One region of the Halomonas sp. KO116 genome, then DNA from elsewhere that is predicted to be linked to it. Evidence: predicted binding sites of a transcription regulator. Region 1 holds the regulator's gene; each other region holds the start of a gene.

The links. Region 1 encodes PhoB, which activates phosphate uptake and scavenging genes when phosphate is short. Its sites were predicted from a motif close to TGTCATANNNNTGTCANA; they were not measured.
Region 2: KO116_RS17575 (CYTH domain-containing protein) is a predicted target of PhoB. The motif match lies at 3,215-3,232, and genes of this name have one in related genera.
Region 3: phnC (phosphonate ABC transporter ATP-binding protein) is a predicted target of PhoB. The motif match lies at 2,268-2,285, and genes of this name have one in related genera.
Region 4: KO116_RS08555 (PstS family phosphate ABC transporter substrate-binding protein) is a predicted target of PhoB. The motif match lies at 3,315-3,332, and genes of this name have one in related genera.

The regions. Positions count from the first base shown of each region.
Region 1 covers NZ_CP011052.1:115,844-121,817, reverse strand. The annotation lists gene KO116_RS00595 (hypothetical protein) at 717-1,031, opposite strand; gene phoR (phosphate regulon sensor histidine kinase PhoR) at 1,341-2,627, opposite strand; gene phoB (phosphate regulon transcriptional regulator PhoB) at 2,630-3,319, opposite strand; gene ubiA (4-hydroxybenzoate octaprenyltransferase) at 3,427-4,320, opposite strand; gene KO116_RS00575 (chorismate--pyruvate lyase family protein) at 4,356-4,979, opposite strand; gene KO116_RS00570 (NAD(P)/FAD-dependent oxidoreductase) at 5,018-5,974, shown strand, end outside.
Region 2 covers NZ_CP011052.1:3,851,624-3,857,597, reverse strand. The annotation lists gene KO116_RS17590 (PHP domain-containing protein) at 1-591, shown strand, start outside; gene KO116_RS17585 (L-threonylcarbamoyladenylate synthase) at 694-1,317, shown strand; gene KO116_RS17580 (ion transporter) at 1,331-2,215, opposite strand; gene KO116_RS17575 (CYTH domain-containing protein) at 2,280-3,194, opposite strand; gene KO116_RS17570 (TIGR00153 family protein) at 3,332-4,012, shown strand; gene KO116_RS17565 (inorganic phosphate transporter) at 4,023-5,288, shown strand; gene argA (amino-acid N-acetyltransferase) at 5,539-5,974, shown strand, end outside.
Region 3 covers NZ_CP011052.1:1,655,699-1,661,672, forward strand. The annotation lists gene phnE (phosphonate ABC transporter, permease protein PhnE) at 1-458, opposite strand, end outside; gene phnD (phosphate/phosphite/phosphonate ABC transporter substrate-binding protein) at 468-1,337, opposite strand; gene phnC (phosphonate ABC transporter ATP-binding protein) at 1,334-2,179, opposite strand; gene KO116_RS07650 (ester cyclase) at 2,430-2,819, opposite strand; gene KO116_RS07655 (zinc ribbon domain-containing protein YjdM) at 2,919-3,254, shown strand; gene KO116_RS07660 (haloacid dehalogenase type II) at 3,323-4,021, shown strand; gene KO116_RS07665 (hypothetical protein) at 4,265-4,453, shown strand; gene KO116_RS07670 (LysR family transcriptional regulator) at 4,499-5,392, opposite strand; gene KO116_RS07675 (YbfB/YjiJ family MFS transporter) at 5,540-5,974, shown strand, end outside.
Region 4 covers NZ_CP011052.1:1,855,389-1,861,362, reverse strand. The annotation lists gene pstA (phosphate ABC transporter permease PstA) at 1-818, opposite strand, end outside; gene pstC (phosphate ABC transporter permease subunit PstC) at 837-2,087, opposite strand; gene KO116_RS08555 (PstS family phosphate ABC transporter substrate-binding protein) at 2,241-3,254, opposite strand; gene KO116_RS08550 (sulfite exporter TauE/SafE family protein) at 3,382-4,113, opposite strand; gene KO116_RS08545 (multidrug effflux MFS transporter) at 4,149-5,345, opposite strand; gene KO116_RS08540 (STAS domain-containing protein) at 5,523-5,974, opposite strand, start outside.

The DNA.
Region 1 (5,974 bases):
ACTTATTAATTATCAATTGCGCACAATATTAAGCCACTAAAAACAAAAGCACGCAAAATACATGTGCACAAATGACACATGCGCAAAATTGTCTGTGCCTTTATGGCACACTCATCCTCAAACGCTAATATTAAGAATTACTTTTAAAGCTAACCTCATCGCGCCTGTGCTACGTTATCGAGTAGTAGACTTAGGCTTTGTACGAAAACTGCCTGCGCTCGACAATACGGCGTTAAAAATCGCCTCGAAATGCTCATTTACACCTCGTAAACTCCGCTTTCTCGTTAATTTTGCCTTGTCTAGTCTTCGCACGCCGACTTTTCGTACAAAACCTAGACTACTCATGGATGAACTAGACTACTCATGGATGAAAGGGGCGAGAGTAGCTCACGATATGCACTCAAAAAGGTAGGTAGGTAGGTAGGTAGGTAGGTAAAAATAGGGAAATGCAGTAGAAGAAGCCCACAAAAAGCAGGCAGCAAAAAATCAGACCCCGACTGGCGGGGTCCGATATCAGAATAGGCTATAGGTAATAACTAACGTTAGCTTCCACTCCTTGTAGCGGACTCCAGCCTTGGAATTAACCCTGACTAACGTTTGATTTCCTAGTGATTCATCCTTGAACCTGAAAAGCATCCTTGCCTTTATAACATCCTATCAATTACCTTTTCATCCGTTGAAAAGACGTTCTTTGATATCTAAATGATAATTAACAATTAACTACCGCTGTTTTCTTCTACAAGCTCATCGTCGTCATACTCAGCGTCATCTGAGTGATCGCTTGACTGAGGATCCATGTCGCTGGCTCCATCACCTTCGTCATGGGTTAAATCGTTAGTCATGTCTTTAGTATCATGACCGTCTGAACTATCAGTACCTTGGGGATCCATTGGTTGCTCTTCAGCTGTAATTCCCTGATTTTCATCAATAGCTGAATTTTCATCTGTTTGAGCAAAGGCTAACGGGCTTGCCATCAAACCAAAAGATACACCTAAAATGCCAGCTTTCTTGAGTAAATCCTTGGACATCATATTCCACCTCCGATCGCTGTTTATTACCGCTTGGTTAAGAAAGAAGGGCTTATATACAAGCCAGCATTTCCTGCGGTCGTCTTCCTTTTTTTTAACAATGCAGCGGGCATGCCAAAAACAAAAAAATAAAATTAAACAAATAAAAATCAATGACTTAATTAAAACAAGTTAAGCTATATCACTCTGTTAACATCGAAATACCAAGCCTAAAAACTGTATAAAAATGGCACATGAGTAAACTCTTACCAACCTCACATGCCAATATTGCACACCTTTACAGGTATGGTGCGAAAGGTCGCTTACTGAGACCTATACAAGACGTGAAGCGGGAAATGAGCAGCGAAAAAGCGCCCCTTTACCCGGGTGGGATTCAATCTGTAATTGCGCATCGTGGCGTAATAGTACGTGCTTGACGATTGCCAAGCCTAAGCCAGTGCCGCCAGTTGCGGTGCTGCGGCCTTTGTCGACACGGTAAAAACGTTCGGTTAGTCGGGGAATATGGACAGGATCAATCCCTTCACCATTGTCTTCCACATCGATATAGCCGCCACCAGTCGCGCTAGCTTTCCAGCGTAATGTGATGTGGCTACCTGCTGGCGTATAGCGAACGGCATTGAAAGCGAGGTTAGAGATGGCGCTACGAATTTCCTGTTCACTACCCAGCAGGCGTGCATCGCTTTCAAGCGCGACTGTAATGGTATGACGCTGATTCGACAGCGCCAGCGCATCATCACAAATGCTTTGTAGCAAAGGCCCTAACGACAGCGGATGGTGATCTTCCCCCCCCTGGTCGATTTCCAACCGGGAGAGCAGCAATAGATCATTGACCAGGTTTTGCATTCGCTGCGTCTGTTCCTGCATCTGGTTGATGCTTTTGCCCAAACGCGGCGGCAACTGGTCAGCAATATCGCTGTAGGTTTCCAGATAGCCGGAAAGGACGGTTAGCGGCGTGCGCAGCTCGTGAGAGACGTTGGCAACAAAGTCGCGCCGCATCTGTTCCAGGCGGTGCAAGCGCGTGATATCCCGGGCCATTACCAGCCGTTCATCGTCGCCGTACAGGGTAATTTGATACTGCAGGATTCGACGCTCGTCAATCGGCGACGTCAGCGTTAGCGGCTCGCCATACTCCCGCGCATTGAAATAGCGGATGAAACTTGGCTCGCGCAGTAGGTTGGTAATGTGTTGACCACGATCATGGGCGGTTTGTAGCCCCAGCATGTTCGTTGCAGCACTGTTCCACCATTCCAGATCACCGTGGCGGTCGAGCATGACCACACTGTCGCGCATCGCTTCAGACGACTCTTGAATACGGGCCAAGGTAGCGCGCAGCCGACTTTGCGTTATACGCTGGCTTTTCTGATAGCGGTATAAACGATCAAACAATTCACCCCACATACCGTGAGCGGCAGGCGGCTCATCGTGAGGATGTAGGGTTAGCCATAAATAAAGTTCGCGTAGCTGCCGCAAGTGATAGAACAGACATACTGCAAGCCCTGCCGCAAGCCCTAGCCCTGCTGAGCCCAATAACCAGCCTAAGCAAGTACCCAGTGTGGCCAGCCACGCTAGACGCCACAGTTCACGGCTCCATAGGCGCACATTTACACCCGTGCAGAGAAACGGTATCCGGTACCCCGAACCGTTTGAATCAGGTTTTGATGCACATCGCCCAGCGCTTTTCGTAAGCGGCGAATATGCACATCGACCGTGCGCTCTTCAACGTAAACATTGCCGCCCCACACTTGGTCAAGCAGCTGGCTGCGTGTGTAAGCGCGCTCTTGGTGAGTCATAAAAAACTGCAGAAGACGATACTCGGTCGGACCCATTTCCAACGCTTTGCCGTGAGCGCTTACCCGGTGACTTACCGGGTCAAGCAACAGGCCATTAATCTCAATTGGGTCCTCAACGCCACGGGGCGTCGCGCGGCGCAGCACTGCTTTTAACCGTGCCACCAATTCGCGGGGCGAAAAGGGCTTGGTGATATAGTCATCGGCGCCAGCTTCAAGCCCTTGGATCTTATTATCCTCTTCGCCTTTAGCGGTGAGCATAATAATCGGGATCTCGGCGGTAGCTTCTTCGCGCTTCAAGCGCCTAGCCAGCTCAATACCGCTGGTGCCAGGCATCATCCAGTCAAGCAGCAATAAATCAGGTTGGTGGTCAACCACCATGGCATGAGCATCCTGGGCGTTATCTGCTTCGAGCACACGGTAGTCAGCCATTTCCAGCGCTACCGCGATCATCTCGCGAATCGACGATTCATCATCGACAATCAGAACGGTTTTGGCGGTCATACCAGAGCCTCACGGTGTGCAAAAAAGCCAGTTCAAAGAAAAACAGTTCAATGACATGTCAGTGACGATAACACCATGACTTGATGACAGTTACATGACAATGGCAGTTACTGACCCGCCGCAGGCCACCAACTTAGCGCAATACCCGCAAAAATCAGCAGCCCCGACCAGTGATTATTCAGAAACGCCTGGAAACAGAGATCCCGCTCCTGATAACGAATTAAGCGCTGCTGATGCAGGAAAGTTGCCGCCATTGCAGCGAGCCCTAGCCAAAAGAACCCACCTAACCCAACCCGCCAGCCTACCCATGCCAGCAACCCCAGGGTGGCTACCTGGAGTAGGCCGATTATTAGGCGATCCGCGTCGCCAAACAGCACAGCTGTCGATTTAATACCAATTTTTAAATCATCGTCGCGATCGACCATGGCGTATTGCGTGTCGTACGCCACCGTCCATAGCACGTTTGCACCGAAAAGCAGCCACGCTTCCAACGGCACATGGCCCAGCACGGCGCCAAAGGCCATTGGAATTGCCCATGAGAATGCCGCCCCCAGCACCACCTGGGGAAAGTGCGTATAACGCTTCATGAACGGGTAAATAACCGCCAGAAATACTCCGCCCAGCGAGAGCAGCACCGTAAACCAATTAGTCAGTAGCACCAAAATAAACGCTGTGGCCACCAAACCAATAAACAACAATTGAGCCTCGGTTTCGCTGATTCGACCGGTGGCGAGCGGGCGATGCTTAGTGCGTTTCACATGGCCATCGAAATGGCGATCTGCATAATCGTTCACCACACAGCCAGCCGCGCGCATGACGTAAACACCGGCCACAAAAATCAGCAGTACATCACGGCCGGGTACCCCTTTAGCGGCAATCCACAGCGCCCAAAGCGTCGGCCACATCAACAACCAAGTGCCAATGGGTCGATCCAAACGCATCAGCTGTATAAAATCTGCCACGCGAGCCCATCCCTTCGGCCGCAACAGTGAACGATCCATGCTTACCTCACGAAAAATAAGATGCAGGCGCTAGCCTAGCGCGATGGCAGGTCAAGGTCATCCGCCATCGCACGCAAAAAATACTCCTGCACCAACAACGACAGTCCACCGTGCTTACCGCCGTGATAAAACACTGAGCGTCGGCCCCAGGTACAGTCGCTCTCGATACCGTTCATACGAGCAAATAAGGGGGATTGGGTAGTGGCTTCAAGCGGCCCGCGAATTAAACCTGGCTGACGAAATAACCAACTGCCTAGCGAGCGCTCACCTAACCCTTCCAAACGCTGGCCCTTTAACTGCGTAAGCGGGGCGACGGAGCGCGCTACCACCCACGGTGTTTCATCCAAGCACAGCGCGACTTCACGCAGCCATGCGTAGCGCTTGGGAGCAATGCCCAACGCCCGTGCCTCATCCTCTCGCGGCCAGCCTACGCCCTGGCGTAGCAGCCGCACCCGAAACTGTTTCTCACCACCAGCGGTTATTAAGCGGGCGGTTAACGAGTCGGTAGAAGCAACCCACTGCCACCAGGAAGGGCTCATGACAGGCCGCGCCGCAGCAACGGGACGCCAGCTCGAAAAGTGAGAAGTTTGCCGAAAAGCTGCAGGCGTCACCAAGTTCTCCAGGGCAATAAACGGATCGACTAGTGTAACATGCAGCACTAACAGGCTTTTGTTTCAGCGACTTTTTTGGTGTCTGCATGCCCACCTCACAACCAGAGCTCTCTTCATCCCACGCTGCGCTGGTCATTATTGGCACGGGAATGGCCGGGATTGGCTTAGCCCGGGCACTACGCCGTCTCGGTGACCAGCGTTCAATCACGTTGATTAGTGCTGACAGCGGTGACGATTACAGCAAACCGTTACTCTCCACCGGCTTCGCTAAAGGCCTAGCGCCCGACAAACTGGCCCAGCGAAACGCTGCCGAGCTGGGCGATGAGTTAAACGTCCGCATCATTACCCACACCCCCGTGGCGGCACTGGATGTGGATAACCGGACACTTCTTCTCGACGTTGGACAAGCGCCCAACTATGAAAAACTAAGCTCTGAAAAACTAAGCTCTGAAAAACTAAGCTACGAAACACTGGTATTAGCCACTGGCGCTGCGCCCAGGGTGCCATTCAGCATCGACCCCAGCGTAGCCCCACGCTGTTTCACCATTAATGACTTAGACGACTACCGACGCTTTTATCAGGCGTTAGGCCAAGGCCCAGCAAGGGTGGCGATTGTTGGCGCCGGGCTGGTCGGCTGTGAATTTGCTAATGACCTGTACGCCGGAGGTCATCACGTCAGCGTCATAGCGCCTGAAGCTACGCTACTGCCCCGCCTGCTGCCCATACCGCTGGGCAACGCCCTGGGCGATGCCTTCAATGAGGCAGGCATCCGACTCTGCTTAGGCCGCACGATAGATTCACTAACACCCAGCAGTGGTGATGACATCGTATTACGATTGGATAACGGCGAGGCTATCAGCGCCGATCTCGTACTAATGGCAACTGGCCTAACGCCGCGTACGGCGCTTGCCGAAGCCGCGGGTCTTAGCGTATCGCCGAGCGGCATACAAGTTGACCGCCAACTGCGTACTTCACACCCCGATATTTACGCCCTGGGCGATGTCGCCTGCGTCGATGGCGTTAACGCCATGTACGTGCAGCCG
Region 2 (5,974 bases), 910 kb from region 1:
GAGGCGCGTATCCAGCGTGCGGAAGTCATTGCCGAACGACTGGAAAAAGTAGGTTTACCCGACGCCCTAGAAAAAGCGCGCCTTCACGCAGGCAGCGACCGCCCCCTAGGCCGCCCGGATTTTGCCCGTGCCTTGGTAGCTGAAGGAGTGGTGCCCGACTGGGCAAGTGCCTTTAAGCGCTACCTAGGCAGCGGCAAGAAGGGCGATGTCAAAGCCCACTGGCCAGAAATCAGCGAAGCCGTGAGCTGGATTGTGAAATCAGGCGGCGTTGCCGTGATCGCCCATCCATTGCGCCATGGACTTACTCGACGCAAGCGTGGGCTGTTGATGGATACCTTCCAGGCGGCGGGCGGCCAAGGGGTTGAGCTGGTTAGCGGCCAGCAGAACCCGGATAGCACCCGTGACTTGGCGCGCCAGCTGGTCGAGCGTGAGTTATACGCTTCCTTGGGCAGCGACTTTCACTTTCCCGGCAGCCATGCAGCACCCGGCAGTATGAGCTTGGTACCGCGCACGGCAGCGCCCCCGATATGGCAGCATCCGCGCTTGGTGCATCTACGCGATGCCGCCCCCGGTCTGTTAGCGAATGGCTAAGTTTTCGTTAGCTTAAGTTCTCGTCAGCTTAAGTTATCACCAGCTAAGGTCAGCTATGCTGTAGGAACCGCTAAGACAGTGAGCTATGAAAGGAGTAGTTTTATGAGCCAATATTTCCAGATTCACCCGGAAAACCCGCAAAAGCGGCTGATTGATCAGGCGATTGCAATCATTCGTAAAGGCGGCGTAGTGGCTTACCCCACCGATTCAGGCTATGCCTTGGGCTGCCACCTGGGTGAGAAGAAAGCCATTGAGAAGATTAAATGGCTGCGTTCACTGGACGATAAACACAACTTCACTTTGGTGTGCTCCGATTTATCAGAGATCGGCACCTACGCTAAGGTGGATAACGACGTTTTCCGGTTGTTGAAAGCGCATACGCCGGGGCCGTACACCTATATCTTGGATGCTACTTCAGAAGTGCCGCGGCTATTGTTGCACCCCAAACGCCGCTCCATTGGTGTACGCGTGCCGGATCACCGCATTACGCATGCGTTGCTGGCAGCCTTGGGGGAGCCGTTGATGAGCGTGACGCTCATTCCGGTGGGCGATGATTTTCCCATGAACGACCCGGAGGAGATCCGCGAGCGTTTTGGCGCGCATCTGGATGCCATTATCGATGGCGGCGCTTGCCATCTAGACCCCACCAGCGTTATCGACCTGCGCGAGCTGCCGCCTAAAATCATTCGCGAAGGACGCGGTGATATCACGCCCTTCCAGGCTTAGCGTTAGGCGCAAGCTAGTCAGAAGCGGACTCATCTTTATCGTCTTTTTTACGCGGGTCTTCGCTGTCTTCGTCTAGCCAAGTGCCGCAGCGCAGGCAGTAACGGGCCCGCTTCTCATGGCGGTCGTAACCGCAGCCGGGGCAGGCTTCCTCCGAGTAACGATCCTCGCGTATTGAGCGGATCACCTGAGCGGAGAATACCCCGGTGGGCACAGCAATAATCGAGTAGCCCAGCAGCATCAGGATCATGGTAATCGCTTTACCCAACGCAGTGGCGGGGACGATGTCGCCGTAGCCCACGGTGGTCATGCTAACGATCGCCCAGTACATCGACATAGGAATACTGGTGAAGCCCGCTTCCGGTGATTCAATGGTGTACATCAACGCCGCGAACAGCGTGACCACCATGAAAATGGCAGAGAAAAACAGCAGTATTTGACGCAGGCTGCGTTTTAACGCGTCGAGTAGCAGGCTGGCTTCGCCAACAAATTCCATGAGTCGCAAAATACGGAAAATACGCAGCACTCGCAGCAAGCGAACAATCACCAGGCCATGAGCGCCAGGGACCAGTAGCACTAGCCAAGTGGGTAAAATAGCGATTAAGTCGACGATTCCATAAAAGCTTTTTAGATAGAGCAAGGGGCGCTCAAGGCAGTAAATGCGAACTAACAACTCTAAGCTGAACAGTATCGTTAATGCCCACTCGATGTAGAAGAAAATGGGCCCGTAGCGTTCGGCGTAAATCTCGATACTACCCAACAGGATGACCGCGACACTCAACAAAATAGCCCCGATCAAGGCAATATCAAAGGCTTTAGCGCCCGGTGTGTCGGATTCGAAAATAATATGAAACAGTTGAGCGCGTAGGCCTTCCGCACCGGGGGTTAAGTTTAAATTCATCGCATCATCCTGAAGTGGGCCTCAATTCGGTCCTTAAAAACAGTCCTGAAATGGCATTAAGCCGTTAGCGTAGCTCGGTTTGGTACGCCAAGCGATGGGCCAGTGCCAACGCAGCGTTACCGTAAGCCGTGCTGGGCTGTCCATGGGCATCTAAGCCGCCGGGTAACGCCTGAGCGTACACGCGGGCATCGGCATCCAGCGCGGGGTGGTCAGCGAGAGTGGCTAACGCCTGTTGGGCATCGCTTAGAAAGCTTGCCTGCTGGCTGTCGTGGTAGGCATCCAGCGCCAGCGTTGCGCGGTGTAGCCACTCAGCCGGGGAGTGCGCTTCGGGAAGTGGCCAGTGCTGGTTACTAAGTGCATTGCCCCGAGATGCTTTGCTGCTATCTGAAGGGCGCAGCGGTACCTGTTCTGAAAGTGTCAGTGCCAATGTCCACAGTGCTTCCGGGTCGCCGTCCTTTAATTCCAGTTCTACCTCGCGGATGGGTGTGCGGTAGCCACCGCTGATAATTTCACCTTCATCCAGTACCAGCTCAATATGACTGCGCTGGTTGGTTGAACCTGGGGTTACTAAGCCATCGGTTAGCTGCCAGCTGCGCCGCGTGAAATCGGTGCTGAGTTGGGGGGCGAGGGCGTCTAGCACACCGCTTAGCTCCCCTTGAAAAGGGGGGAGCTTGGCGATGGATTCGAGGTCCAGCTCTGGCCCTGAAACCTGCCACTCCCACTCTTCTCGTTGCGAGAGCCCACCGCCGCCCTGGCCTGCGGTTTTCACCGTTTGTAGCACTTGGCCGTCTACCTGACGCAAGCGCAGCGCAATACGTGCTTTGGCCAGATCGCCATGGGGGGTATCAAAGTAGGTGTTAGTCAGCGACTGTTTACGCGCAGGGTATGAGGCGAGATGCGGGTGTTGCGTAAGCGCCGCAGGCCCTGCAGGGGCAAGGGCCAGTTTAAGTTCCACTTCCATGGGGTTTAGGTTTTTCATGACGCTCGCCACCTCGTTATCGTGACATTTAAATGAATATTTGATTACATTTATGAACTTTTCATGACGGCGGCGGGCGCACTCTTTATACTGGCGCCGCCATTTCCAGGCTTCCCGAAAACAGGCTAAAAGGCATTATGGTTACCTCCAATCCTTTTTCTTCGATGTTTGGCCGCTCGCCATTCCAGCCGTTATTGGCCCATATCGTCAAGGCCAATGAATGTGCCGATCAGCTGTTGCCGTTTTTTGAAGCAACGCTGGCTGATGACTGGGACAAAGCGGCTGAACTGCGCGAAAACGTCACCCGCTTAGAGCATGACGCCGATACGCTGAAAACAGAGCTGCGGTTGAACCTGCCCAACACCATGTTTCTTCCGGTGTCGCGCTCCGATCTGCTTGATTTGATCAGCGTGCAGGACAAGATCGCCAACAAGGTGCGTGACATTACCGGCATTATGTTAGGGCGTAAAATGCGCGTGCCGGATGAACTGGCCGATGCAATGCGCGATTACATCCGTACCAGTGTTGCTTGTGTTGCCCAAGCCCGCCAGGCACTGGAAGAACTCAAGGATCTGCTTGAGTCCGGCTTTGGAAAAAACGTCTCCGACGTCATGCAGAACATGATCCGTGAACTGCACACCCTTGAGCACCAAGCCGACGATCAACAAGTGACGATCCGTCGCCAACTGTTCTCGCTTGAGAGCCAGTTACCGCCTGTGGACGTGATCTTCCTCTACAAAATCATTGAATGGGTTGGCGAACTATCTGATCGCGCTGAGCGTGTGGGTAGCCGTCTGCAGATACTGACCGCCCGCTAAGGGGATCTTCATGCTGATTATTGCCCAGTACGGTGAAATCTTCATTATCCTGGCCTGTTTGTTTGGCTTCTTTATGGCCTGGGGCGTTGGTGCGAATGATGTCGCCAATGCGATGGGAACCTCGGTGGGGTCGAAAGCGATCACCATCAAACAAGCGATCTTGATCGCTGTTGTTTTTGAATTTCTCGGCGCCTGGTTAGCCGGTGGCGAGGTTACCAATACGATTCGTAAAGGTATTATCGACCCCCAACTACTGCAAGATGATCCGCAGCTGTTGGTATACGGCATGCTGGCGGCACTGCTGGCGGCGGGAACATGGCTGCTTGCCGCGTCTATGAAAGGTTGGCCGGTTTCCACGACGCACTCGATTGTCGGCGCGATTGTGGGCTTTGCTGTCGCAGGGTTAGGCCCCTCCACAGTGGATTGGGGCGCCGTAGGCACGATTGCTGCGAGCTGGGTGGTTTCTCCCTTACTGGCGGGCACTATTGGCTTTTTGCTGTTTAAATCGGTTCACCACCTGATTTTTGAAGATGCCAACCCGTTCACGGCTGCTAAACGCTACGTGCCGGGCTATGTGTTTCTGGTGGGCTTTATCGTTTCGATGGTTACGCTGACGAAAGGGTTGTCCCATGTGGGGCTGGACTTAACCTTTAATCAGAGCCTGCTGCTGTCAATCTTGCTGGGGTTGGTGATTATGGGCATCGGCTTGATTATGCAGCGGCGTATCAAGTTCGAGCACAACGCAAATGATCACTTCGGCTATGCCAACGTAGAGCGCGTGTTCGGCGTGTTGATGATCTTCACCGCCTGTGCCATGGCCTTTGCACATGGTTCAAACGATGTGGCGAATGCGGTTGGCCCGCTGGCAGCGGTGATCAGCGTAGTACAAACCGGCGGCGAAATTGGTGGTTCTGCGCTGGTGCCTTGGTGGGTACTGGTACTTGGCGGCGGCGGTATTGTCGTGGGTCTGGTCACCTACGGCCATAAAGTCATCGCGACTGTAGGTACCGGTATTACCGAGCTTACCCCCAGCCGTGGTTTTGCTGCCACGCTGGCGGCGGCCACCACAGTAGTACTGGCTTCTGGCACGGGCCTGCCAATTTCCACTACCCACACACTGGTAGGGGCGATTCTTGGGGTGGGGCTAGCGCGCGGTATGGCGGCGTTGAACCTGCGGGTTATCGGCACGATTGCCATGTCGTGGCTGATCACGCTACCCGCCGGTGCTGGTCTTGCGATTTTGTTCTTCTTTATGTTCAAAGGCATGTTCGGCTAACCACTCGTTGGCTAATAGCTAATCAGCAGTGCCTATAAAACGCAGTACGCCACAGCTCGTAAGTCTTTAAAAAGTACCTGAACGGGAGTACCTGAGCGGGAACATCACAGCGGCATCTTCATGTTTATCTGCATTAGATTGAGCAGATTTGCATTAGAAGGTGCCGCTGTTTTTTGCGCTCTGGTAAAGTAACCCAGTTGGATGTGGTAAACGTCTGATGTTTCTTTCACCTGCTGCCGGAGAGCGGCCCTTGGATACGCGCTTCCCCTTTGTTGATTGGTTTCGTAACGCCTCCCCCTATATTAATGCTCACCGGGGGCGAACCTTTGTCATCTTAATTGAGGGCGAAGCGATGGCGTCTGGCCGAGGGGAGCAGCTGATTCAAGATTTGGCGCTGCTGCATACGCTGGGCGTGCGCTTGGTCGTGGTGTTTGGCATTCGCCCTCAGGTGCATGAATCGCTCACCGCTGCGGGCGTTGAGCCCACGCGTATCGACGGTCGCTGGGTAGCGGATCGCGCCGTCATGGCCCACGTAGAGCAGGTCGCCGCCCATCAGCGGCTATGGTTGGAAGCGCGGCTTTCATTAGGCCTACCCAGCACGCCGCTACACGGTGTAGAGCTGAGCGTCATCTCTGGCAACCTGGTCACCGCCAAGCCGCTTGGCGTGCGTGAAGGCATCGACTTCG
Region 3 (5,974 bases), 1.5 Mb from region 1:
GGTAAGGCGCCAAACCCCACGGCAGCAACGAAAATAATGCCCATAATCAGCTCGGGCACCGAGCGAAGAGCGTTCAGCAGCGTGCGGGTTACGTGGAATACCACGGGGTGGGGCGAGGTATTGCGAGCGGCCAGGAACGCCAGGGGTACGGAAGCAGTGACCGCTATCGCCGTGCCGGCAATGCTCATGGCAAGGGTATCGACCAGCGGCGCTATCCAATCCATGGCGTTGGTAAAGTCGGGCGGTAGGGATTCTCCCATTAGGGTAGCGATGGCAGGCACCCCGTTGGCCAGGGTGCGAAAATCCAGCAGATCTACATACCAACTCGCCAGAAGAACCACTGCCAGCACCAAGCCCGCTTGGAAGAGCTTGCTCCGCCAGCCGCGGGCGTGTTCGTCCAACACGGCGTCAGGAGAAAGCGATGAAAGGGGTGGCGGCACTGTTTTGGACGGATTCATCATGCCCCCTTACATCTTGCCGAAGTCGAGGTTGAGCAGACTACCCATTTCCCGAATCACATCGTAATCGGCGTCCGTGATAACGGCGAAACCTTCGGCTTTTAGGTTGTCCAGAATCTCTTCATCATCGATGCTGATGAAGGCATCCTGGATCTGCTGCTTGAGTTCAGGGTCCAGGTTGGAACGCATCGCCCAAGGGTACTGAGGGTACTCCCCGCTGTGACCCAACACCCTAACCTGGTTGCGGTCTATCAGGCCGCGGTCCATTACGTGCTCAAAGATCACTTCCGATAGCCCGCCTGCATCCGCATTACCATTGGCCACGTTCACCGCCACGGCATCATGGGAGCCAACGAAATGGGCTTCATAGTCCTCGCCTGCTTCCAGCCCCGCCGATTCAAGCAGCACGGTTTTGGGAATCAGGTGGCTTGACGTAGAGGCACGGTCGCCATAGGCCATTTTCATGCCTTCGATATCCGCATAGGACTCAACGCCGGAATCGACATTGGCAATAATGATGGAGCGATAGGTGGGCTTGCCATCCACAATCATGGCGGCAAAGGGTTCGATCTCACTTTTGCTTCTTGCCATCACATAGGAGAGCGGGCCGAAGTAGGCGAGGTCGATGCGACCAAAGCGCATGGCTTCGATCATGGAGGAGTAATCCGTGGTGACGATTAACTCAATTTCTTTCCCAAGGGTACTTTCAAGATACTCTTTCAATGGCTGGTTGCGTTTGATCAGTTCAGAAGCGTTTTCATCGGGGAGTAGCGCGACTTTTAATAGATCCGGATTTGGATCAGGGTCCGCCGCCAAGGCCGGCATGGCGATTCCAAACATAAGACAGATGGCAAAGAAAAAGCTGAATAGCGGTTTCATTGGGCAATCTCCAGTTTTATCGGGGAGGGAGTGGTGGTTTGAGGGTTGGGTTCGGTGGTCTCAGCGGCGTCGGTCACAGCTCCGCGCGTGCCGTGGTAGATCTCGTTCAGGTGGCGTTGCTGTAACTGTGAGGGGGCCGCATCGAAAACGATTTGGGCATTCGCTAACCCGATAATGCGGTCAGCAAACCGCTGGGCATACTCCAGCTGGTGCAGTGAAATAATGGCGGTAATACCATCCTCACGGCATATATCTCGCAGTAGCGTTAGCACTCGCTCAGAGGTTGCCGGGTCAAGGCTGGCCACTGGCTCGTCCGCCAATATCATGGCGGGCTGCTGCGCCAAGGCACGCGCAATGCCCACCCGCTGTTGCTGCCCGCCGGAGAGTTGATCGACCCGGGTAAGCGCTTTCTCGGCCATGCCTACGCGGTCCAGGCAGTGCAGAGCAAGCGCCTGTTCCTGCCTGGGTAGCGGAAACAAACTGCGCCAGGTGCTGTGGTAAGCAAGCCGACCGGTCAGCACATTCTGGAGCGCCGTATGGCGTTCAATGAGCTGATGGTGCTGGAAAACCATGGCGGTTTTGCACCGATGGCGGCGTACCGTAGACCGGGTTTCGAGCGCACCTAGCTCGGCCGAGATCACTTTGCCAGTGCTGGGCCGCACCAAGTGGTTGAGAGAACGCAGTAACGTCGATTTACCCGCACCGGAAAGGCCGAGTAGTACCGTAAACTCCCCTTTGTGGAAATCGACGGTGGTGGGGCGGAGTGCGAGGACATTCCCAGGATATGTCACCCCCATTTTCTCGATGCGGAGCATTAAGTCAGAGGATTGAACAGGCTCCATTGGATCACCTTCTGCAATGTATAAGCTCACTTTATTGTGACTTACAATGCAACGGTAGCCCGCCTAAGTGACAAAGCTGTGTCGTTCAGGTGATAAGTTAATGACTATCCAAGGAGCGCAGGTAGCCAGTCAAACGGCTCAGATAACGCTTCTCTAGACCAATATCGTCACAAAACGAGGCCCACCAAGGCTGGGCCTACCGATCCAATATTCTGCGCTATTCATACGTGAAGGGAGATAACCAGAACGTTTAACCAAGCTGAGCCTCAATCGCGGTTTTATCAATGACCGACCAGACCTCCCTAATCTTGCCATCGCTAAACAGGTAGAACGCGTTTTCGCAAAACGTCACGTTTTTGCCATCCACCGCAAGGCCAAGGAAGCTACCTTTGGGTGTGACATCGAATCGCAACCTGCACGCGACATGGGGTGAATCAACGGCCAAAAGCTCAATGTTAAAGTGAAGATCCGGTATCTGCTCGTAATCGGCTTCCAGCATGGCGCGATAACCATCAAGCTCTAGGCGCCTGCCGTTGTGGTGGACATCGTCATGCACGAACTGGTCAAGGTTCGTCCAGTCTTGATTATTGAGGCAGGTGATGTAACCACGGTAGGTTGCTTCCAGGTCACGTTTGTTCATCTTGGTTCTCCTTTCCTGGTTAGGCGTGAAGGCATTCGCCAAGAATGCACAGGCTCAGTATCATAAACAGCCTAAACCAAGCCACAGAAGTCATCATTCATGTCGTGCCCACCTTGCCCCCATTGCCAATCCGCATTCGTCTATCAGGATCAACGCCTGTTCATCTGCCCCGAATGCGCCCACGAATGGAACCCAGCTGAGGCAGAGGCGGAAGACACCGTGACAGTGAAAGACGCCCACGGCACGCTGTTAGCGGAAGGCGACAAGGTAACGATGATTAAAGACCTCAAGGTCAAAGGCAGCTCACTGGTACTCAAGGTGGGCACCAAAGCCTTGATTAAGCGGCTCATGAACAGCAAGGATCACCAACTGGACTGCAAGGTCGACGGCGTCGGCGACATGATGGTAACTGCCCACTTTGTGAAAAAAGCCTGAATAAGCCCAGGATTCTTCTAGCCACCTAACGACGCAGTCAGCAATAACCATCCAACAAGGAGACACTAATGAAAGCCATCGTGTTTGACGTATTTGGCACTATTGTTGATTGGCGCTCCAGTTTGATTCATCAGTTCAATGAGCTGCAGAAAGAGCTAGGGATTGAATTACCCAGTGAAGTGATAACGGATCAATGGCGTCAGCACTATGCGCCTTCGATGAACCGAGTACGGCAAGGTGACGTGCCTTGGATGGGGTTGGATGACCTGCACCGAGAAAGCCTCGTCAAACTACTCAAGCAGCATGGGGTGGCGCTAGATGAGGCGACCATTGATCGCATCAATCACTTTTGGCACCAATTAGACCCATGGCCGGATGTTCAGAACGGCCTACAGCGCTTAAAAGAGCACTATATTATCGGCACGCTGACCAACGGCAATTTATCACTAATGGTGGACGTTGCCCGTCACGCCAAACTGCCCTGGGATATGGTGTTTTGCGCCGAGTTATTCCAACACTATAAACCTGACCCAGAGGTCTATTTAGGGGCTTGCGGCCTGCTGCGCCTGCCGCCTGAAGAGGTAATGTTATGCGCGGCCCACAATTACGACCTGGGGGCTGCCCGAGCATTGGGAATGAAAACGGCGTTTATCCCCCGGCGTACAGAGTATGGGCCCCACCAGAGCAAAGATTTAGAAGCAGAAGAAGCGTGGGATTTTGTGGCTGAAGACCTCGTCGCGCTGAGCGAGCATCTACTAATAGAGTGAGCCAACAATACATGCTGTTAGGGCTGGATAGCCGTTGTTAAAAGAGTGGCAGCTATAGGTATTAAGTATTTGAGCAGTGAGTTTATTGCCAAGCACACGCGCAAGCAGATAGCGGAGCCAATCAAACGTATTTAAAAGGACACACGCGATGTATTTGCAGAAAATGGCATAAACCGCAACACTCTCGGTAACCTAAGGTATCCTCTAAAAGTATTTTCTACGTACCTAAAAAAGGTAGTCACCATGTCAGCTACGATGAGCAAAGACGACGCGCACAAGCTAATTGAGCAACTTCCTGTGAATGCCACTTGGGAAGACCTTATGCATGAGATCTACGTTCGGGAGACCATCGAAAAGGGCATGGCAGATAGCCAAGCGGGTAACATTACGAGTGTGGCGGATATTCGCAAGAAATACGGCTTGCCTGAATGAATGTGTTTTGGACAGTAACGCTATAGCGTATTGTCGCTATCCTATTCATGATGCAGTCAACAGAGGCTCATCCACCACCACCGCGTCACGCAACGTCTCAGCAAAGCTTGCCAAGGCAGGTGTCCAGGTTTCTGGTTCGGGGGCGACAAAATAGGTATCGATATTGGCGATGGACGCGGGCAGTGCCAGCGTGTGAATCCCGAACCGGTGCTGATGGGCGTCAACCGTGCCACGGGGGAGCACTGTGTAACCCATCCCGGCAGCAACGCAGCCAAGCATCGCATCCAGCGAACCAAACTCGAAGATCCTTCCTGCATTAACACCCTGGGACGCCAGCAGCAGCTCGATACGCTGGCGGTAGCTGCACCCCTGGCGAAACGCTAAGAAAGCAGACGTCAGCAGCGCTTGTGAAGAGGGCATCGTCGTCATGGGCGTTGAGCCGACTAAGACAAGCTGCTCGCTAAACGCTTTGAGCGAATGATAGCGGCCATGCTCAAGCCGCCCGGCCACGAAGACACAGTCCACCTGCCCGTTAAGCAACAACTCGACCAACTCAGCCGTGGGCCCGGTCTTGATCTGGATATCAACGTCAGGCTGCGCTGCGTGGTACGCCGCCAGTATCGGCGGAAGGCGCAACGCCGTTGTGGTCTCCATGGCGCCTATGCGCAGCCGCCCACACGCCTTCTCCTGGCCTTTGAAGAGCGACACCGCTTCATCGTGGGCCGACAGCATGCGCTCGGCGTACTCCACCAGCGCCAATCCGGCACTCGTCGGGCGAACCCGCCCCGCACGGTGAATCAGCTGTACGCCTAACTCCTCCTCGAGTTTCTTAATGTGGGTGGTCACATTGGATTGCACCGTGTGCAGCCGTTTGGCCGCCGCCCCAAAGCTGCCGGTGTCGGCCACGGCCACGAGCAGTCGCAGCGATTTAAGTTGCACGCGCCGTCTCCCTGTCAGGCTATCTATAAACAAGATAGTAGCGATCAAAACTAATCGTTTCTAGAAATAATTTCTCGCGCGTAGTCTGGCGGTGTACCAACGTGCTGCCGACCCCACCAAGGGGTGGCACAAAAAGGAATTGGCGTGATGAAGCGAACACTCACTACCCACGATCTGCCCGCCCTGATGACAGGCATAATGGCGACCCTGGCGGCGATTGGCATCGCACGCTTCGCCTATACGCCGCTATTGCCCGCGATTATTCAAGAGGGTTGGTTTACCGCGAGCCAAGGTGCCTACCTGGGGGCTGCCAACCTGCTGGGCTACTTTATCGGCGCACTCGCCGCCCACTCGCTGAGTGAGCGCTTTTCTCCTCGCATGGTGATGGCGGCCAGCTTCGCGGGTATCGCGCTCAGCTTTGTGCTTTGCGCCGGGGCGGGTGGTTTTCTCTGGTTTTTCTTCTGGCGACTAATCTCCGGCATTGCTGGGGCTATCTTGATGGTCGTTGGCCCCTCGCTGGCGCTAGCGGCCACGCCACCTGAAAGGCGAACGCGTGTCGGTGCCATGGTGTTTACCGGCATT
Region 4 (5,974 bases), 1.7 Mb from region 1:
CGTATGGAGTCCGGCACGCTACGTAATGCGGTTCGCGTTGAGATAATGATCACCGGCAACGTCATCAGCGCTAGCGTCATACCACCGGCCAACGGCGATGAACGTGGCACACCGAAGAAGTTGATAAAGATCGCCAAACCTAACAAGCCGAACAAGATCGAAGGGATGGCGGCCAGGTTATTGATATTAATTTCAATCGCCTGGGTAAAACGGTTATCCGGCGCAAACTCTTCCAAATAAACCGCTGTCATTACCCCGATAGGAAATGAGATCGCCAGCGTTACGATCATGGTCATCACGGTGCCGACCACTGCCGATAAAATACCGGCATTCTCGGCGATTTTGGAATCCCCAGAGCCAAAAAAGGTGCTATTGAAGCGAAGATCCACCTGGCCTGCTTCAACACGCTCATCAAGAGCGGCTTGCTCTTCTTCACTCAGGCGATTTCGGTGCCCCTTCAGGTACTGGTCAACTTCACTGTTTGCCAACACCCACTGCGCTTCGCTGGTACCAATCATCCCAGGGTTATTGCGCAACTCCATGGGAATCACTCGCACCGCCGTGCGACTGATTAACGGTAGCAACTCTTGGTCAAACGCCTGCCGTCCATCGGTTTGCGCTTCTTCGGTGTAACTAATCTCGGTCTGGATATACGCCTGCTGAAAGGCTGGCAACCCCTTGCTCAGCATATCGGCAAAAAACAGCACCAGAAACAGGCCTGCCAAGCCCAACGATCCCATTGATATCCATTTAAGGCGGGCAGACTTACGGTGACGCCGCTTAAGCTGCTGGCTGATTTCGTCAAAAGTATGGCTCATCGAAACAGTTCCTCAGCGTTACAGGTTATTCACGCGGTATTTTTCGCGGAAACGACGGATCATCAGTACAGATACCAGGTTCAGTGTGAGCGTCACCGCAAACAGCACCAGCCCCAGGGCAAAAGCTGACAGCGTTTCAGCACTTGCAAACTCTTGGTCCCCGGTTAAAGCCGCCACAATACGCACGGTCACCGTGGTCATATCTTCCAGCGGATTAGCGGTAAGATTGGGCCGCATGCCTGCCGCCATCACCACAATCATGGTTTCACCTAGCGCGCGCGACATACCCAACAGAGTGGCTGAAATAATACCCGGCAGAGCAGCAGGAATGACCACATCTCGTATGGTTTCCCCTTTGGTCATGCCTAATGCCAGCGACCCTTGGCGCATACTATCGGGCACAGAGTTGATCACATCGTCCGACAGCGAAGAGATAAACGGGATGATCATGATGCCCATCACGACACCAGGGGCGACGGCGTTATTATAAGAAGCGTCGAGCCCAAAAAAACCGGCGATATTGACGATAATCGGCGCTACCGTAATCGCGGCAAAAAAGCCGTAAACCACGGTAGGAATACCTGCCAGAACCTCAAGGACGGGCTTGGCAATGGTGCGCACGTTACGTGGTGCATACTCGGACATATAAATCGCGGAGAGCAGGCCGATAGGAACAGCGACCAGCATAGCGATAGCGGTAATCATAAAGGTACCGGCAAACAGCGGTACCGAACCAAATTCAGCCCCACTACCGTCTCCACGACCCGCTGACGCTAAAAAGCTCGCGCCTGGATTCCACGTGGTGCCGGTAATGAACTCCCAGAAGCTGTGCATTTGGAAAAAGCGCAGCGCCTCGGAAATAATCGAGAACAAAATGCCGAACGTAGTGAAAATCGAGATTAACGCTGCCCCGGCCAAGACCATGCGGATAACCCGCTCAATGGCCTGACGGGCGTGAAAATCAGGTTTAACTTGGTTAAGACTTACCATCAGCCCTATTGCTGCAATCACTAAACTCGCGGACAGCAAATAGAGCGTGGGGATATCGGCGCCCATTAGAAGCAGCACAAAAGCCCCCAGCGCACTCACTACCACGGCTGGACCAGCGGTCGAAAGCACGGTGAACCAGGCGTATTGATCTGGCTGAGCAAACATAGCCGTGCCCGCACTGCGTAAACGGGTGGCTTTTGAACGGCCAGCAAAAAACGCCAGCAACCCCAGCAGTAGTAACGCACCGCAAAAAATCAGAAGAAGCTGGTTAGTCTGCATCGAATTTCTCTCGCATTACTTAATGAAATCGTATTGGCGACTACTTTGGGGCACAAACATTACAGCAATGTGACAAACGCCAATTTATCGCTGTCATAAAATGAAAGGCCGACAGCTTACGCTGCCGGCCACTTTCATTTCTAACTTAACGACTTACTTAAGAACGTCTACTGACATTGTAGTGCGATCTGCTACAGCCTGACGCCACTCTTCGCGCTCTTCTTCAGGCAGAACGATCAAGCCGATATCTTTCAAGTAACCATCTGCGCCAATCATCATTTCGCTCATGAACATGTCGACGTAGTCAGCCATCGGCGGTACTTCTTCAGCGTGCTGGTTCTTCACGTAGAACCACAGTGAACGCGCCACGGGGTAGTCACCTGAGCTGATTGCTTCGGGCTCTGGCGCAACACCGTTGATGGTGGCACCGTTCAGGGAATCGGTATTCTCTTCAAGGAATGAGTAACCAAAGATACCCATTGCCCCGGTATCTTCACTCAAGCGCTGAACGATCAGGTTGTCGTTTTCGCCAGCGTCGATGTAAACACCGTCAGAGCGAATATCGGTGTAGCCTTCTTCGCCGTAAACATCCATTTCAAGCGATGCAGTTTCCAGTACTAGCTCTTCAAAAGCGTCACGGGTACCAGAAGTCGTTGGCGGACCATAGATGGAGATTTCACGGTCTGGCAGCGAAGAATCAATTTCGCTCCAGTTAGTGTAGGGGTTATCAACTAACTCACCATCAACCGGCACCTGGGCGGCTACTGCCATGAAAATCTGCTCAAGCGTCAGGTCAACAACATCATTCGTGTTGGACTGACCAAGCACGATACCGTCAGAACCGATTTTAGCTTCGGTGATATCGGTAACGCCGTTCTCTTCACAACGCTCAAACTCAGCGACTTTCATGCGGCGTGAAGCGTTAGTAATGTCTGGCGTGCCTTCGCCAATACCGTTACAGAACAGACGCAAACCACCGCCCGAACCAGTTGATTCAATAACAGGCGTCGGGTTGCCGGTAGTGGCACCGAACTCTTCAGTTACGTAGCTGGCAAACGGGTAAACGGTACTGGAGCCTACGATACGGATTTGATCACGGGCTTGGGCAACACCGGCAACGCTCATTACAGCAGCCGCGATAACGGTGGTTTTTAGAATACGGTTCATGCGAAAAACTCCTGTTCATGTAGGGATCTAACCTTCGCAAGGCATACCTTGCACTGGTTCCATGACAACTTCATGACAGTGAGTAATACATGAAAGAATTTTTGCTACGTGAGGAATTCGCTTTCGTTTACAGCAGTAAACCCAGTGCCGCCAAGGTACACAATGCTAGCGAAGCGCCTTGCAGTAAACGTCTATCCAAGCGATGAGCAATGGCGTCCGCCACTGCATTACCTACGAGTACCGCAGGGAGAAAGGTAAGGGCAACCTGAAAATGCCAGAGCTGAATCTGATTAGCGAAGGCGAGAGTCATAATGGTCAGCATTGAGGTCAAAATGAAAAAGGCCGCCAGATTTCCCCGCACCCGATCAGCAGGCAAGCCGTGCATCAATATCACCATGGGCGGGCCCCCGATGGCAGCAACGGTGCCAAAGATACCTGACAACACACCGGCGCCGAATAGCGTTACTCGATTAACCGGCAGTTTAAAGCGGCACAACGTCACCAGCACAGCAAACAGTACGATGATGGCGATTAGCTTTTCTAACAAAAACATCGGCGCGGCGAGCAGCAGCCAAATACCCAGCGCATTGCCAGGCAGGCGCCCCACTAACGCCATGCCAATGGAATCCAGACGCACCTCATGCCAATAGTGACGCACCATCATTAACGAAACGGTAAAGCCAAACAGCACTAAAATGACCGGCACCAATCGTGGCTCAAGCATCAGCAGCAATGGTGCTCCGATCACGGCCAAACCGAAACCGGTTGCCCGCTGAACAAAGGCACCCAGTAGCAGCACGGCTGCGCAGGCTAACCAAGTACTCATCGGCATATTGACCCAAGCCAACATGCTATCCATCACTGCTGCTCATTCTTATTGCTCATGCCTACGACTCATCCCTGTGAATCACTTATGACGGGCGCCTTGGTTAATTTGCGTACGCCGATATTTCCCAACAAAGCGGCGCCCAACATGGTCAGCACCATTGGCCATAGATGCTCAACTTCAAACAATCCGACCATCACCCCCGCGAGAGCACCACAGGTAAACTGGATGCCGCCTAACAGCGCCGTTGCAGTAGCGCTAATATGACCAAAATGATCCAACAATGAAGAGATTGCGTTCGGGGTAATCAGCCCAATCATGCCGGTGAACAGCATAATCAGTGGCACAACAACCATGAGTGACGCGATATTTAACGCCGTCACTACTACTAACCCTAGCGCTGCCGCTAACTGTATAAGCAGCCCCAAGCGTAGATTTTGCTGTGGCGTGCGTTTACGCAGCAGGTGAATATTGACGCGGTTGGAGAGCGCAATGACCAGTACGTTGACACCAAACACGAGCGGATAGGTACCTGGCGATAGACCAAAATAGTCGAGATAGAGAAACGGCGAAGCGGTTACAAAGGCAAAAAGGCCGGCAAAGGAAGCGGCTACTGCGCAGATATAGCCCATCCCTTCACGATGTTTGAGCACGCTGGCGTAATTGCGAATAACCTGCCGCGGTGACGCCGCAGGAAGCGACATATCGCGAGTTTCAGGCAGTCGCGTTCCTAACAGCCAGAGCAAAAAGCCTGCGTAAACCGCTAAGAATACAAAAATTAGCCACCAACCGGCAATATGTAGCAGCAGGCTGCCCACGGCTGGTGCCACCAGCGGCGCCAGCATCATAATCATCGCCATGGTGGACATTACTTTAGCGGCCTCGCGCCCGCTAAAGCAGTCGCGTACAATTGCCGCCGAGTTGACCACGCAGGCCCCGCCCCCCAGCGCTTGAATAAACCGCCAGGCCAGCAGTGTAGGCAAGCTGTCGACCATCGTAATAGCCAGGCTTGCCAGCATAAACACCACCAGCCCGCCCAGGAGTACAGGCTTTCTGCCCATGCGATCCGAGAGCGGCCCAAAGCAGAGCTGGCCCAGCGCAAAACCAAACAAGAACACGCTAATGGAAAGTTCAGTGCGATGAATGCTTGCGCCGATACTTTCGGCGATGATTCCCATCGCAGGTAGGTAGGCGTCGATCGCAAAGGGGGCAAGCGCCGTGTTGGCGGCAACTAGCAACGCTACGCGGCGGGGATTAAGATGCATGGGTCTCCTTACGGCGATAACGAACGCGCGGGAATAGATAGGCCGCTAATCATAGCCGATTTTAAGACACTTGTCGGGGCTAAACGCTATAGACACAGCGCTATCGCAGTAGGTGAAAACGATGAATCACTCACTGCGATAGCGTGAGGAAAGTCAAATCAGATTAAAGGTGAATGCTTATTGATGTGTGGCGGCGTCTTGCGACTCAAGCATGTCAACCAACGGCTGAAACTGCTCGCGATTATGCTCGTTCATATGCATCAAAATACGATGCGCTTCGAGGATGCGGTCACGGAGCCCCACCTCATCGGCAGGCTCTTCAGGTAACTCTTCGAGAGCATCGTTAAGCGTTGTGGCTTGCTGAATAGGTGCTTCCATCAGAGTGAAAAAGCGCGCAAAACCCATCACGTCAAGCATTTTTCGAACGTCATCATTATCGACAATAATGGTCGGTGGCTGCTCTAAGCGCCCTTTTACTGCCATTGCCACCTTAGCCAAGAAACCCAGCGCAGTTGAATCCACGTTGGTGGCCTCGCGCAGGTCAATCAGTACGGCACGCAACCCCGGTGTCTCAGCGAGACGTTGGGCTTGGGTATCGAGTGTCGCGCAAAGCGTTAAACGCACATCGC